2 regions of the Ensifer sp. GW821-FHT05G01 genome follow, and region 1 is predicted to be linked to the other one. Evidence: riboswitches for the same ligand, from Rfam matches in the RefSeq annotation. Region 1 holds a riboswitch; the other holds the start of a gene.
What was found. A riboswitch is a leader RNA that binds a small molecule or an ion and turns the genes downstream of it on or off. The one in region 1 is predicted to bind S-adenosylmethionine.
Positions count from the first base shown of each region.

Region 1 (7,599 bases):
GCTTGATCTGGCTCTCAGGCACCGCCCCCATGAAGCCGTCGACCGGTCGCCCGCCGACGAAGGCGATGACGGCCGGGATCGACTGGATGCCGAGCTGTCCGGCAATCGATGGATGGTCGTCGATGTTCATCTTGACGAGCTTCACGCGGCCGGCAGCTTCCGTCACGACCTTTTCGATCACCGGGGTCAGTTGCTTGCACGGACCGCACCAGGGTGCCCAGAAGTCGACGAGAACAGGCTGCTGGCGCGACGCGTCGAGCACATCCTTGGCGAAGTTGGCGGTCGTCGTTTCCTTGATCAGATCGCCGCTTGGGGGCGCGGCGGCGGCCGGCTGGCCGCCGAAGGAAGCCGAAGCGGTCATCTGGTTGCCGAAGGACCCTGCATAGGGATTGTCGTTGCCCGTCATTCTTCTCTCCTCGCCGGCTCTCGATCCGGCTTCCTGCATTCGCGCCAAAGATCGTATGTCAGGCTGTCACTTTCAAGACAAGCGGTTCATGTCCCGTGGCTTCCATGAAGCGCAACAGGTCCTTCGAGCCGATCGAGGTCGTCGCGTCGTTGGACAGCGGGTGGCAGTTGATCACATCGAATGCCATCAGCTCCTCGTCGATGATCACCTTGACGTTGCCGTCGGTATCGTTGATCGCGCCGAGTGCCGTGACCGCTCCCGGGATGACGCCGAGATACTCCATCAGCTTCTCCGGCTTGCCGAAGGAAACCTTGCTGGCCGCGCCGATGACCTGGTGCACCGTCTTCAGATCGACGGTCGCGTGCTCCTCGACGGTCAAAAGGAAGTAGTTGTCCTTCTTGTCCTTCACGAAGAGGTTCTTGGTGTGGCCGCCGGGAATTTCGTCACGCAGCGCCACCGATTCGGCCACGGTGAACACGGGCTCGTGTTTTTTTGTGCTGTGCTCGATGCCGAGATCGTCGAGAAAGCGGAAAAGGTCGTCCGCGGTCTTCGGTTGCACGTCGTTCATCGGGGTGATTCTCCTGGCGATCGATTTTTTTCCAGTCTGCTTTAGGGGAAAACGGCCGCGGCGTGCAATCTCACAGACGCCGGTGGGGCGCGAAAACGCGGCATTTGCGGGCTTCCTGAGGAGGCTCCCAAAAAATATTCGATTTCTCGACATTTCCCTGTTGCATTCCAAAATCGCTTAGGCCATATAGCGCCCGTCGCCGCAAGTCAGCGGCACCCACGGTCCACCGACTACCCCCCGGACCGAGGTAATGAGCGGGTGTAGCTCAGGGGTAGAGCACAACCTTGCCAAGGTTGGGGTCGGGCGTTCGAATCGCCTCACCCGCTCCAATTTTCCCAACCGATTGTAATATAATTATTCTTCGCCTCGGGCGAAGAGCCTGGATAAGTAGGTCAAGCCGCAGCCGTGATGGCTTACGTTCGCGGCAATGCACGCGTCACCGATGGTCTCGGCAAAAATTCTCAGCTCTTCATAAAGACATAATCCGTTTCCTGGCGACGGGTCTCGCCCGGGCGCAGAACCGCGTTCGGAAAGCCCTCGTGATTGACGGCATCCGGCCACACCTGGGTTTCCAGACAGAAGCCGGCAAAAGCGCCATAGCGACGTCCTTCGAGACCGGGCACCGGCACGTCGAGCTTGAAGCCGGTATAGAGCTGGACGCCGGGCTCGGTCGTCAGCACTTCCATCGTCACGCCGGAATTGAGACTGCGGGCAAGGGCGACCGAGTGTTTCGCCATGCGTTCCCGCGAGAGGCAGAAATTATGGTCGTAGGCGATGCGTTCGCCCTCGGCCTGGCGCCTGAGCGAGGTCATCTCCCTGAGATCGAAGGCGGTGCCTTCGACCGGGCGGATTTCCCCCGTCGGCACCTGGCGCTCGTCGGTCGGCAGATAATGGTCGGCGGCAATCATGATGTCGTGGCCGAGTGCATCCGCGCCGCCATCCAGATTGAAATAGCTGTGCTGACAGACGTTGGCGAGCGTCGGCCTGTCGCTCTTAGTCTCGTAGACGACACTGAGCAGGCCGCCGGGCTTCAGCTGGTAGGTGCAGCGGATCTGGCAGTTGCCCGGATATCCGGCGCGGCCATCCGGATCGGTGATCTCCAGCGTGACGCTGTCGCGCGTCCGCTCGACAATCGTCCAGTTGCGCTTGCCGATGTTGTCGCTGCCGCCATGCAGGTGCGTCACGCCCTTTTCGTTGCATTCGAGCTGGTGGGTCTCGCCATCGAGGGTGAAGCGACCGCCGCCGATGCGGTTGGCACAGCGGCCGGGCGTCGCGCCGAAATAAGGAGAATGGGCGACATAGCTCTCGAGATCGGTAAAGCCGAGCACCAACGGCGGCTCATGGCCATCCAGCCGCAGGTCCTGGATCACGCTTCCCCAGGTAAGAATATGGGCAGTCAGGCCTCCACCGGAAAGCACGACACGATGAACCGGCTCACCCGATGGCAGGTGTCCGAAGATTTGCGTGTCCGCATGCTTGTCCATCGTCTGGTTCTCCCCGTCCTTGCGGCAAGCAACCTGCGTCATTTCCTGGGGATCGGCAACCGGAAATCGAGATTTTCTGCGGTAGATTCAGCGCGATAGTTGTTTCGTCGCGTCCTGCAGTCCGCTGAGCGTCAACGGAAACATGCGGCCCGCGAAGAGGCCTCTGATCATGGCGATCGACTGGGTATGGCCCCAGTGCATTTCGGGGACCGGATTGAGCCAGATGGAACGGGGAAAGTGGGCGGCGATGCGCGACAGCCAGAGCCCGCCGGCCTCGTCGTTCCAATGCTCGACCGAGCCCCCAGGGTGGCTGATCTCATAGGGGCTCATCGATGCGTCGCCGACGAAGATCGCACGGTAGTCGCCGCCATAGGTGCGCAGCAACTCCGTCGTGCGGGTGATGTCGGCCCGTCGGCGGCGATTGTCCTTCCACAGGCCTTCGTAGACGCAGTTGTGGAAGTAGAAGTGCTCCATATGGCGGAATTCGCCGCGTGCGGCGGAAAACAGCTCCTCGACGATGCGGATATGGTCGTCCATCGAGCCGCCGACGTCGAAGAACATCAGGAGCTTGACGGCGTTGCGCCGTTCCGGCCGCGTCACGACATCGAGATAGCCGTGTTCGGCGGTGGCGCGGATGGTGCCGGAAAGGTCGAGTTCGTCGGCCGCCCCCTGGCGCACCCAGCGCCTGAGCCGTTTGAGCGCCACCTTGATGTTGCGCGTGCCGAGCTCGACCGTGTCGTCGTAATCCCTGAACTCGCGCCGGTCCCAGACCTTGACGGCGCGGCGGTGGCGCGAGCCGTCCTGGCCGATCCGGACACCTTCGGGATTGTAGCCGTAGGCGCCGAACGGCGAGGTGCCGGCGGTGCCGATCCATTTGGAGCCGCCCTGGTGGCGCCCTTCCTGTTCGCTGAGCCGCTGGCGCAAGGTCTCCATCAGGGTCTCGAAACCGCCGAGGCTCTCGACCAGGCGCTTCTCTTCTTCCGTCAGATACTTCTCGGCCAGCTTGCGCAGCCAGTCCTCGGGGATGGCCGCCTGTTCGAATTCATCAGGGGGATTGATGGCCTCGAGGCCGGAAAAACAATGCCGAAAGACGCCGTCGAAGCGGTCGATATGGCGCTCGTCCTTCACCAGCGCCGTGCGCGCGAGAAAATAGAACGCCTCGATATCGAAGGTCGCGATGCCGGCCTCCATGCCCTCAATCAGGGACAGGAATTCCCGGAGTGTCACCGGGATCTTCGCAGCCTTCAATTCGAGGAAGAAGGGGATGAACATCGCAGCCTCTGATCCCTAGCTTTCGCCCCGGCCGATCAGGTCCATGTCGTAGGGCGTCGTCTGGTACATCTCGTTGATCCAGTTGCCGAAGAACAGATGCGCGTGGCTGCGCCAGCGGTTCTGCGGCGGCAGGGTCGGATCATTGTGCGGAAAGTAGTCGTGCGGCATCTTGATCGGCACGCCGGCGTCCACGTCCCGGAAATATTCGTCCGACAGCGAGGTGGAATCATACTCCACGTGGTTGAACATGTAGAGGCGCTTGCCCCTCTGCTCGTGCACGAGGCAGACGCCCATCTCCTTCGATTCCATCAGGATCTCAAGGTCGGCCACGCCATTGATGTCGGCGCGGCGCACTTCGGTCCAGCGCGACACCGGCACGGCGAAATCGTCGGAGAAGCCGTTGAGATAGACGGAGGAGGGCTGCAGGTTCTGGTGGCGGTAGACGCCGAAGGCCTTCTCCTTCAGCGGATATTTCGGCACGCCGTGGAAATGGTAGATCGCCGCCATCGCGCCCCAGCAGACATTCAGCGTCGAATGCACGTTGGTCGTCGTCCAGTCGAGGATACGCTTCAGCTCGTCCCAGTAGGTGACGTCCTCATAGTCCAGCGTTTCGACGGGCGCGCCGGTGATGATGAAGCCGTCGAACTTGCGGGCCTTCACCTCTTCCCAGGTCTCGTAGAAGGCGAGCAGGTGTTCTTCCGACGTGTTCTTTGCCCGGTGCGCGCCGATGCGGATCAGCGACAGCTCGACCTGCAGCGGCGAGGCGCCAATGAGGCGCGCCATCTGGATCTCGGTCTTGACCTTGTTGGGCATGAGGTTGAGAAGCCCGATCTGGAGCGGGCGGATATCCTGACGGATCGCCACGGTCTCGGTCATCACCCGCACACCCTCGGTCGCGAGGGTTTCGAAGGCGGGCAGCGTATCGGGTATCTTGATGGGCATGGGGCTTCCACTCGATCAATACAAAAAAACCGGCGGCGATTGATCGCGACCGGTCCTCGGAAAATCCACGTTTCCTCGGCCCTTTAGCGATTTGTTTAACGTGGCTGCAAGCCGGCCGGCCAAATCACCACGGATTATTTGATAGCGCGGCAAGGGCGCGGGGGTCAATGAAAAACGATTCGCGTGGGCCGGCCCCTCATCCCGCTGCCGCGACCTTCTCCCCGCAGGCGGGGAGAAGGACCAATGCCGCAAGCGCACGCCCCCTCGCTAGCCCACAGGAACCCACTGCCCACTGCCAGCCGAAATGCACTGGCGATCAAGTGGTCCGCGTCCCCTCTCCCCGCTTGCGGGGAGAGGGTTAGTCCTCGGGTTAAACCCGAGGAGAGGGGCAATCTCGCAGCAGGCCCAGACTATCCTCCATGCCATAGCCGAGACGGCGCAAGGCCTCGTCGACGCTGAGCCAGAAGAAGCGAAAGCGGATCGGCGGGCCGCCGCCGTCCGGCGTCATTTCGAAGTGCAGCCAGGTTTCCTTTTGTTCGCCGGAAAGCTGCGCATGGAAATAGTGCCGGCGGTGCCAGATCTGGCGGCCATCCTTGGTGAAGCGATAGTCTTGCGTTGCAAGCGGCAGCAGTGATGCCGGCGGCGCCAACCCTGTCTCCTCGACAAACTCTCGGACTGCCGCGACCTCAGGGCTTTCGCCGGGCTCCATCGTGCCGCCCGGGACCTGCAGGTCGATTTCAGGAAAGTCCGGCTCGTCGAAAACCAGCAGCTGCTCCCGCCAGGTGGCGTAGATCAGCACCTTGTGGGCGTCTGGCTTCATTGGTCGCGGCGCGCCATGAAGGCCAGGCGTTCGAAGAGATGGACGTCCTGCTCGTTCTTGAGCAGCGCGCCATGCAGCTTCGGCAGCATGGTTTTCGGATCGGCGCGCAGGTCGGCCGGGTCGATCTCGTCGGCAACGAGCAGGCGGATCCAGTCGAGCGCTTCGGAAGTCGAAGGCTTCTTCTTCAGTCCCGGCACCTGGCGGATGTCGTAGAAGGCGGCAAGGGCTGCCGAAAGCAGGGTTTTGCGAATGCCGGGATAGTGCACCTCGACGATGCGGGCGAGCGTGTCGGCGTCGGGAAAGCGGATATAGTGGAAGAAGCAGCGGCGCAGGAAAGCGTCCGGCAGCTCCTTCTCGTTGTTGGAGGTAATGATGACGATCGGCCGCTGGCGGGCCTGGATCATCTCGTTGGTCTCGTAGACGTGGAACTCCATGCGGTCGAGTTCCTGCAGCAGGTCGTTCGGAAACTCGATGTCGGCCTTGTCGATCTCGTCGATCAAAAGCACGACGCGTTTTCCGGCCTCGAATGCCTGCCAGAGCTTGCCCTTGCGAATGTAGTTCCTGACGTCGTTGACGCGCGCGTCGCCGAGCTGGCTGTCGCGCAGGCGCGAGACGGCGTCATATTCATAGAGCCCCTGCTGCGCCTTGGTCGTCGACTTGACGCTCCACTCGATGAGCTCGAGCTCGAGGGCTGCGGCGATCTGGCGGGCAAGCTCGGTCTTGCCGGTGCCGGGCTCGCCCTTGACGAGCAGCGGCCGTTCCAGCCGGATCGCGGCGTTGACCGCGATCATCAGGTCCTTGTCGGCGATATAGTCGGCGGTGCCTTCGAATTGCATGGGGCTTCTTCCGGTCATGGGGATGCGGGCGACGGCTCTGCGAAGAGCCCGTCGTCCTACCTCTGCAGTAGCGCATAAGCGGGGCGGCTGCCAATGCCGTGCCGGCGGCAGCCCGCCAGAGGTCAACCGCGGAAGGCGGTAACCTCGATCTCGATCAGCATTTCCGGTCGGATGAGATCGCAGACGATCATGGTGGCGGCTGGCCGGATGTCGCCGAACATCTCGCCGAAGATCGGAAACACCCGGTCGGCGAAGCTGGCATCGGTGACGTAGTAGTGGTTGCGCACGACATCTGCGAGCGAGAAGCCCGCTTCCTTCAGCGCGCCCTCGATCGTCTTCAGGCAATTGCGTGCCTGCTCTTCCACCGTTTCCGGCATGGTCATGGTGGCGTAGTCGTAGCCGGTGGTGCCGGAAACAAAGCACCAGTCACCCTTGGCGACGGCACGCGAATAGCCTGCCGTCTTCTCGAAGGGTGAACCGGAGGAGATGAGCTTGCGCGTCATCCCTTCAGCTCACGCCCAGGGGCGCGAGGCGGCAGTCGACTTTTCGAAGGTGTCGATGGCTGTTGCCTTCTCCAGCGTCAGGCCGATGTCGTCGAGGCCGTTCAGCAGGCAGTGGCGCTTGAAGGCATCGATCTCAAACTTGACTGTGCCGCCGTCCGGGCCGGTGATTTCCTGGGATTCCAGGTCGATCGACAGGATGGCGTTGGAGCCGCGCGAGGCGTCGTCCATCAGCTTGTCGAGGTTCTCCTGGCTGACGACGATCGGCAGGATGCCGTTCTTGAAACAGTTGTTGTAGAAGATGTCGGCAAACGAGGTCGAGATCACGCAGCGGATGCCGAAGTCGAGAAGCGCCCACGGCGCATGCTCGCGCGAGGAACCGCAGCCGAAGTTGTCGCCGGCGACCAGGATCTTGGCGTTCTGGTAAGCGGGCTTGTTGAGCACGAAATCCGGGTTGACCGAGCCGTCTTCGTTGTAGCGCGCTTCGGCGAAAAGTCCGGTGCCGAGGCCGGTGCGCTTGATCGTCTTCAGGTAATCCTTCGGAATGATCATATCCGTGTCGACGTTGACGACGGGGAGGGGAGCGGCGACGCCGGTGAGCTTGACGAACTTTTCCATAACTTCAGGCCTTCGATTTCAGCGAAATGTTGCGTAAGCGTTTAGATCAGTTTTGTGCCGAAATGAAGGAAAATCTATCCTGAAGGCAGCTGCCGGGCGGGTGAAATCACCTACCCGGCCGCGGTCATAGCGGTTGTTGTCTGCGTTGGAGCG
Region 1 covers NZ_JBWKSC010000005.1:195,029-202,627, reverse strand. Annotated here, with positions in the region: gene trxA (thioredoxin) at 1-406, opposite strand, end outside; gene AC07UR_RS14660 (prolyl-tRNA synthetase associated domain-containing protein) at 465-974, opposite strand; tRNA gene AC07UR_RS14655 (tRNA-Gly) at 1,229-1,303, shown strand; gene AC07UR_RS14650 (aldose epimerase family protein) at 1,436-2,458, opposite strand; gene AC07UR_RS14645 (vWA domain-containing protein) at 2,546-3,730, opposite strand; gene metA (homoserine O-acetyltransferase MetA) at 3,746-4,672, opposite strand; SAM riboswitch at 4,736-4,813, opposite strand; gene AC07UR_RS14635 (NUDIX hydrolase) at 5,043-5,492, opposite strand; gene AC07UR_RS14630 (AAA family ATPase) at 5,489-6,328, opposite strand; gene AC07UR_RS14625 (RidA family protein) at 6,451-6,831, opposite strand; gene leuD (3-isopropylmalate dehydratase small subunit) at 6,841-7,446, opposite strand.

Region 2 (7,599 bases), on a different contig from region 1:
TAAAGCCTGGCTGGCTGTTATTGAAGAGAAAAGTGGAGCGGGTGATCGGGATCGAACCGACGACATCAAGCTTGGGAAGCTGGCGTTCTACCACTGAACTACACCCGCAGCGTTTCGGAAACTTCCTCAACCGCATGCATCTGTCAAGCACCGTTGCGCCGCGCCGACGCGCAACGGCACTTTTTCTGTTACTCCGCGTGGAAATGCTTGGAGAGCTTGAGGCCCTGCGCCTGATAGTTGGAGCCGAGACCGAGGCCGTAAAGCCCTGCCGGACGTTCAAGCATATGCTCATAGACCAGCCGACCGACGATTTGGCCATGCTCGAGGATGAAGGGCACCTCGTGGCTGCGCACTTCGAGTACGGCGCGGCTGCCGGTTCCGCCGGCTGACGCATGCCCGAAGCCCGGGTCAAAGAAGCCGGCATAGTGCACGCGGAACTCGCCGACCAGCGGATCGAACGGGGTCATCTCGGCAGCATAAAGCGGCGGAACGTGCACGGCTTCGCGCGACACCAGAATGTAAAACTCGTCGGGATCGAGGATCAGCTCGTCACGGCCGCGGCTATAGAGCGGCTCCCAGAAGTCGAAGACCGCGTGCTGCGCCTTCTTGTCGACATCGACGACGGCGGTGTGGTGCTTGCCGCGATAGCCGATCAGCCCGTCCGGGCCGGTGCCCTTGAGATCGATCGACAGCGCGATGCCGCCGCCGCTGACATTGGGCTTTTCGCTTGCAACCAGCACGTCGCTTTCATGCAACGCCAGCAGTTCCTGCTCGGAGAGCAGCGCCTGGCCGGTGCGGAAGCGGATCTGCGACAGGCGCGAACCACGCCTGACGACGATCGGGAAGGTGCGCGGGCTGATTTCGAGATAGAGCGGTCCGCGATAGCCGGCCGGGATCTTGTCGAACTCCTGGGCGCGATCGGTGATGACGCGGGTGAAGATGTCGAGGCGACCGGTGGAGCTCTTCGGGTTGGCGGACGCCGACATGGTTTCCGGCAGGTCTAGGCTCTCCATCAACGGCACGATATAGACGCAGCCGGTCTCCAGCACCGCACCTTCGGAGAGATCGACGACATGCAGCTTCAGCCGGTCAAGCTTGTCGGCAACGAGGTGCGACGGGCCCGGCATGAAGCTTGCCCGCACGCGAAACGCCTTGGCGCCGAGGCGCAGATCGAGGCTTGCCGGCTGGATCTGATCGGCATCCAGCGCCTTCTCGCTTTTCAAGCGTCCGGCTTCAAACAGCGCGGCGATCGCGCGGTCGGCCAAAATCCCAGTCTCGCGGCCCATTTCGATCCTCTTTTCAGTTGCGAGACAAAACCAAACTCCAGGAATTGACGCAAGCGCACCCAAGCAGTATTGGAGCTTTATCCCGTGGTGATTTGGCCGGTCGGCTTGCAGCCACGTTAAACAAGTAGCTAAAAAGGCCGGGTATCAAACCGGCCCTTCACGCGGCCGGTTTTTTTGTTTTTGAAGGTGACCGTCACATGAGCAAAAACTGGCGCCCGGCAACCCAACTCGTCCACGGCGGAACGACCCGCTCCCAGCACGGCGAGACGTCCGAAGCAATCTTCCTCACCCAGGGTTTCGTCTACGAGACATCCGAGGCGGCGGAAGCGCGCTTCAAGGGCGAGACCGAAGGCTTCATCTATGCCCGGTATGGCAGCCCGACCAACGACATGTTCGAAAAGCGCATGTGCATGCTGGAAGGCGCCGAAGATGCGCGCGCCACGGCATCGGGCATGGCCGCAGTCGCCGCCGCCATTCTCTGCCAGCTGAAGGCCGGCGATCACATCGTTGCTGCCCGCGCCCTCTTCGGCTCTTGCCGCTGGGTGGTCGAGACGCTGGCGCCAAAATACGGCATCGAATGCACGCTGGTCGATGGACGCGATCTCGCCAACTGGGAAAAGGCAATCCAGAAGAACACCAAGGTCTTCTTCCTGGAAAGCCCGACCAACCCGACGCTCGAAGTCATCGACATTGCCGGCGTTGCCAAATTGGCCAACCAGATCGGCGCCAAGGTCGTGGTCGACAACGTCTTCGCCACGCCGCTGTTCCAGAAGCCGCTTGAACTGGGCGCTCATATCGTCGTCTACTCGGCCACCAAGCATATCGACGGCCAGGGCCGGTGCCTCGGTGGCGTGGTTCTGTCCGACAAGGACTGGATCAACGAGCATCTGCACGATTACTTCCGCCACACCGGCCCGGCAATGTCGCCGTTCAACGCCTGGACGCTGCTGAAGGGCATCGAGACCCTGCCGCTGCGCGTCAAGCAGCAGACGGAGAATGCCCGCCGCGTCGCCGACTTCCTGGCCGAGCAGCCTCAGGTCGCCAAGGTGATCTACCCGGGCCGCAAGGACCACCCGCAGGCCGACATCATCGCCAAGCAGATGACCGGCGGCTCGACCCTCGTCGCCTTCGAACTCAAGGGCGGCAAGGACGCGGCCTTCGCGCTGCAGAACGCACTGCAGATCGCCCGCATTTCCAACAATCTCGGCGACAGCAAGAGCCTGATCACGCATCCGGCAACGACGACGCACAAGAACCTGACCGACGAGGCGCGCGACGAACTCGGCATCTCCGCCGGCACCGTGCGTTTCTCCGCCGGCATCGAGGACAGCGACGACATCGTCGAGGACTTTGCCCGCGCGCTGAAGAGCGTCAAGGCCTGACATCGACGGACAGGATGGCCGCCCGGACAGCGGGCGGCCACTACTGCCGGTCGCGAAACCCCATTCGCGCGAGCATGATGCGCGAGAGGGCCGTGTAGAGGCAGACGACGGCAAACAGCGTCGCCAGTACCGAAAACCACGCCGGGAACAGACAGAAGGCCAGGAAGACGGCGATCGTCTCCGTCGCCTCGGCGAGCCCTGTGGTGAAGTAGAGCGACTTTCCCCCCCGCACATCCGTCGTCATCGCTCGCTTCTCGGCCATGATGGCATAGGCAAGAAAACTCGCACCATTGACGTAGAACGAGAAGAGCAGCAGCCCGCCGGCGAGCCCATTGGCCTGCGGATCGGCGAGGATGAAGCCAAGCGGGATGGCGCCATAGAAGACGAAGTCGAGCACGATATCGAGGAAACCGCCGAAATCCGTCTTGCGCGTTGCCCGCGCCACGGCGCCGTCGAGCCCATCGCAAAGCCGGCTGACGACGATAAGGATGGCGCCTGCGAGATAGAATTGCCCGGCTATCAGGGCAGCGGCAACGAGGCCGAGCACCAGGCCGGCGATCGTGACAGCATTGGCGCTGATGCCCCCGCGGGCGAGCGCGGCGCCCACGCGATCCAGCATCGGATCCAGATGTTTTCTCACCGCGCCATCAAGCATCGGCGCAGCCTTCCCGCCGTGTTGCAGGCAACGCATGCAATCCTGCCGTTATTCTTGACGAAACCATATTGCTGTAGAATACCCTGAAAGACTTGAAACAAGGTGTTGCCCATGTATCGCGCGCTCACTCGCGACATAGAAGTTACGGTGGAGCCGTACTATCTGGAAGAGCAATCTGATCCGGATGACAGCCGCTATGTCTGGGGCTACCGCATCGTCATCGCCAACCATTCGACCGAGGCGGTCCGGCTGATGACGCGCTACTGGCATATTACCGACGAGAACGGTCAGGTGGACGAGGTCAGCGGACCCGGCGTCATCGGCGAGCAGCCGTTGCTGAACCCGGGCGACACCTACGAATACTCTTCCGGATGCCCGCTCGATACGCCGTCTGGCGTCATGTTCGGCCACTACAGCATGGAATCGGAAGGCGGAGAACACTTCAACGTGGCCATCCCCGCCTTCTCGCTCGATTCACCAGGGCTCGTGCGAACCCTGAATTAGCCAGTCTACTGCTGACGGACTTCGCTTGCCTCGAAGCGATAGGTGGTCGAGCAAAACTCGCACGTCACCTTGATCAAGCCGTCCTCGATCGTGCTCTCGATGTCGTCGGCATGCAGCCCGGTCAGTACCGAACGGATCTTTTCGCGCGAACAGCTGCAGCGATCATAGACGGCCTGCGGCTGATAGACGCGAACGCCGCGTTCGTGGAACAGCCGATAGAGCAGGCGCTCCGTGCCGACCATCGGATCGGTCAGCTCGTCGGCATCGATCGTCTCGACCATGACCTTGGCTTCCGCCCACAGATCGTCCTCGTCGAAGAGATCGTCGTTGTCGTCACCGTCGCCGCCCGAAAGATCCGGCTGGCGCATGCGGTCCGGTGCATCCGGCAGAAACTGCGCAACCATGCCGCCGGCACGCCAGCGATGGCGCGGCTTGCCGTTCTCGTCGCGGTCGAGCAACTCTGCGACGCCGAGGCGCACCTTGGTCGGGATCTGCTCCGACTGGCGGAAATACACGCCGGCAATTTCCTCGAGCGTGGCGCCATCGAGCGCGACGATGCCCTGATAGCGCTGGGTATGGGCGCCCTGATCGATGGTGAAGGCGAGAATGCCCTTGCCGAGCAGTTCGTGCGACTGCGTGCGCCCGTCCTTCAAGGCATCGGCAAGCGCTTCCTCGTTGAAGCGGGCATAGGCGCGCACCTTGTCGGGCGTGGCAAAATCGGCGACCACGAGATCGACGGGACCGTCACTCTTCGTCTGGACGATGAGCTTGCCGTCGAACTTCAGCGACGTGCCGAGCAGCACAGTCAGCACCACGGTCTCGGCGACGAGCCGGGCGACCGGAAGCGGATAGTTGTGGCGCTCAAGGATGGCATCGAGCATCGGGCCGAGCTGGACCGCGCGGCCGCGAACATCGAGGCCTTCCACCTGGAAGGGCACGACATGGTCGTCACCGGCAAAATCGAATTCGCCAAGTCCGGGCGCCATCTCAGTCATCTGCAGCTCCTTACGTAACCGGAGAAGGCCGCGCGAAGGACATGAACATCCCCCGGCGCAGCCTGCCCGTCATCCTATTTGATCCCGCCATAAACGGATTTGTCCAGCAGGCATGTGCCATTTTCCGGCCCGTCATGCCCTGCCTGTCGTCGGGGTGCGTCCGTGGTTTCGACCCAGGAACGTCCCGCATGCGGCCTAAATCGGGTCGCACGCGGCAAATTTCAAGGGGCGCGCTCGCCGGTCAGACGAGCCCCATGCACCAGGCGATGATCGACTTCTGCGCATGCAGCCGGTTCTCCGCCTCGTCGAACACCACCGACTGGGGGCCGTCGATGACCTCGTCGGTCACCTCCTCGCCGCGGTGTGCCGGCAGGCAGTGCATGAACAGGGCGTCCGACGAGGCGTGTTTCATCAACGCCTCGTTGACCTGGAAGGGCTGGAAGACGTTGTGGCCGCGGGCGCGATGCTCCTGGTTCATCGAGATCCAGGTATCGGTGACGACGCAGTGGGCGCCGGCAACGGCTTGTTCGGCCTCGTGGCACAGCAGGATCTCGCCGCCGTTGTTGCGCGCCCAGTTGAGGATCTTGTCATGCGGCTCGGAGCCGAGCGGCACCGCCATGTTCATACGGTAGCCGAAGCGGGCCGAGCCCTCGATCAGCGAATGCAGCACATTGTTGCCGTCACCGGTCCAGGCGATGGTCTTGCCCTTCACCGGTCCGCGATGCTCCTCGAAGGTCATGATGTCGGCCATGATCTGGCAGGGATGCGTGTCGTCGGTCAAACCATTGATGACAGGCACGGTCGCGTGTTCGGCAAGTTCGAGAAGCCGGCGGTGATCGGTTGTGCGGATCATGATCGCGTCGACGTAGCGCGACAGCACCTTGGCGGTGTCGCCGATGGTCTCGGCGCGGCCGAGCTGCATCTCGGTGCCAGAGAGAAACAGGGTCTCGCCGCCGAGCTGGCGCATGCCGACATCGAAGGAAACGCGGGTACGGGTGGACGGCTTTTCGAAGATCATCGCAAGCATCTTGCCGGCGAGCGGCTTTTCGGCGGTTCCGGCCTTGGTCGCCGTCTTTCGCACGCGCGCGTCGTCAATGATCGTCCTGAGATCCGCTGCCGTCATGGCCGAAAGATCGATGAAGTGTCTTGTGCCTGCCATCGTAGTCAATTCCTGTCCTCAGAATGGCCCTGAAGCGCGGCCGGGGCCGAAGATTAAAAAACGCTTCGACGCCTCGGGTTCACGCATGGACCCTTAGGAAAATCGCTGCCGATCTCCGGGTTCAAAAATTAGGCTGCGGCAGTGCCGCTCGCGCTTCTCACCGCTTCAGCTGCGCGTTCGATGCGCGCCAGACCCTCGCGCGCTTCTTCGGCCGTCACGGTCAGCGGCGGCAGCAGGCGCAGCACGTTCTCGCCGGCCGGAACGGCCAGCAGCTTCTCGGCACGGATTGCCTTCAGGAGATCCGCCGAAGGCCCCTTGACCTTGATGCCGAGCATCAGCCCGTCGCCGCGGATATCCTCGATCACATCGGGGAAACGATCTTTGAGCGACGCGAGCCCCTGGCGGAAGACCAGGGCGACGTCGCGGACATGCTCCATGAAACCGTCGGCCAGGATGACGTCGAGCACAGCGTTACCGACCGCCATGGCAAGTGGGTTGCCGCCATAGGTCGAACCGTGTGTACCGGCGACCATGCCGGCAGCTGCCTCTTCCGTCGCGAGGCACGCGCCGAGCGGAAAGCCGCCGCCGATGCCTTTGGCGACAGCGACGATATCCGGGTGGATGCCAGCCCATTCATAGGCGAAAAGCTTACCGGTCCGGCCGACGCCGGTCTGGACCTCGTCGAGGATCAACAACAGGCCGTATTCGTCGCAAAGCGCGCGCAGTTCCTGCATGAATTCCTTGGTGACCGGGCGGATGCCGCCCTCGCCCTGGATCGGCTCGATCAGGATCGCCGCCGTCTCGTCGGTGATCGCATCCTTGACCGCCGCGATGTCGCCGAAGGGCACCTGATAGAAACCCGGAGCCTTCGGGCCAAATCCCTCGATATACTTCTGCTGGCCGCCGGCGGCGATCGTCGCGATCGTGCGTCCGTGGAAGGCACCCTCGAAGGTAATGACGTGGAACTTCTCCGGATTGCCCTTGGCATAGTGGTAGCGACGAGCGGTCTTGATCGCGCATTCAAGCGCTTCAGCACCGGAATTGGTGAAGAAGACACGATCAGCGAAAGTCACTGCCGCCAGCCGGCGTGCGAGGCTCTCCTGGCCGGGAACCTCGTAGAGGTTCGACAGATGCCAGACCTTCTCGGCCTGCGCCTTCAGTGCCTCGACCAGATGCGGATGCGCATGGCCAAGCGAGTTGACGGCGACACCGGCGGCGAAGTCGAGATAGCGCGTGCCGTCTTCCGCAATCAGCCAGACACCCTCTCCTCGCTCGAAACGCAACGGCGCACGCATGTAGGTGTCGTAAAGCGGCGTGGTTGCAGTCATGGCGAGCCTCTCCTTCATTGCTATCGGCATCGATCCGCGCCCTGTTAAGCGCGGCAGAAAATTAAAAATGCCGCCTTGCGGCGGCGCAGGCACTATTCCTATTTCGCAGCGCAATGTCAACAAAACCAAGCCTTGCAGTGCGGTCGGACCGGGCTCATCCATGCGACGAAAAAATCACCCGGCAGGGCTTGCAAAAATACAACGCCCACCGAGCAAGTTGGGGAAAACCAAGAAATCGATTCGGCGTGATTCCGCGGACTCTTGCCACGGAGTCCGCCGGTCAGTAGGTT
Region 2 covers NZ_JBWKSC010000001.1:458,111-465,709, reverse strand. Annotated here, with positions in the region: tRNA gene AC07UR_RS02290 (tRNA-Gly) at 34-108, opposite strand; gene AC07UR_RS02285 (2'-deoxycytidine 5'-triphosphate deaminase) at 189-1,286, opposite strand; SAM riboswitch at 1,361-1,439, shown strand; gene AC07UR_RS02280 (O-succinylhomoserine sulfhydrylase) at 1,484-2,668, shown strand; gene AC07UR_RS02275 (CDP-alcohol phosphatidyltransferase family protein) at 2,709-3,323, opposite strand; gene apaG (Co2+/Mg2+ efflux facilitator ApaG/CorD) at 3,435-3,827, shown strand; gene AC07UR_RS02265 (Hsp33 family molecular chaperone) at 3,833-4,822, opposite strand; gene argF (ornithine carbamoyltransferase) at 5,064-5,981, opposite strand; gene AC07UR_RS02255 (aspartate aminotransferase family protein) at 6,110-7,309, opposite strand.
Region 2: linked by a shared signal. The riboswitch ahead of AC07UR_RS02280 (O-succinylhomoserine sulfhydrylase) and the one ahead of metA (homoserine O-acetyltransferase MetA) in region 1 are both predicted to bind S-adenosylmethionine.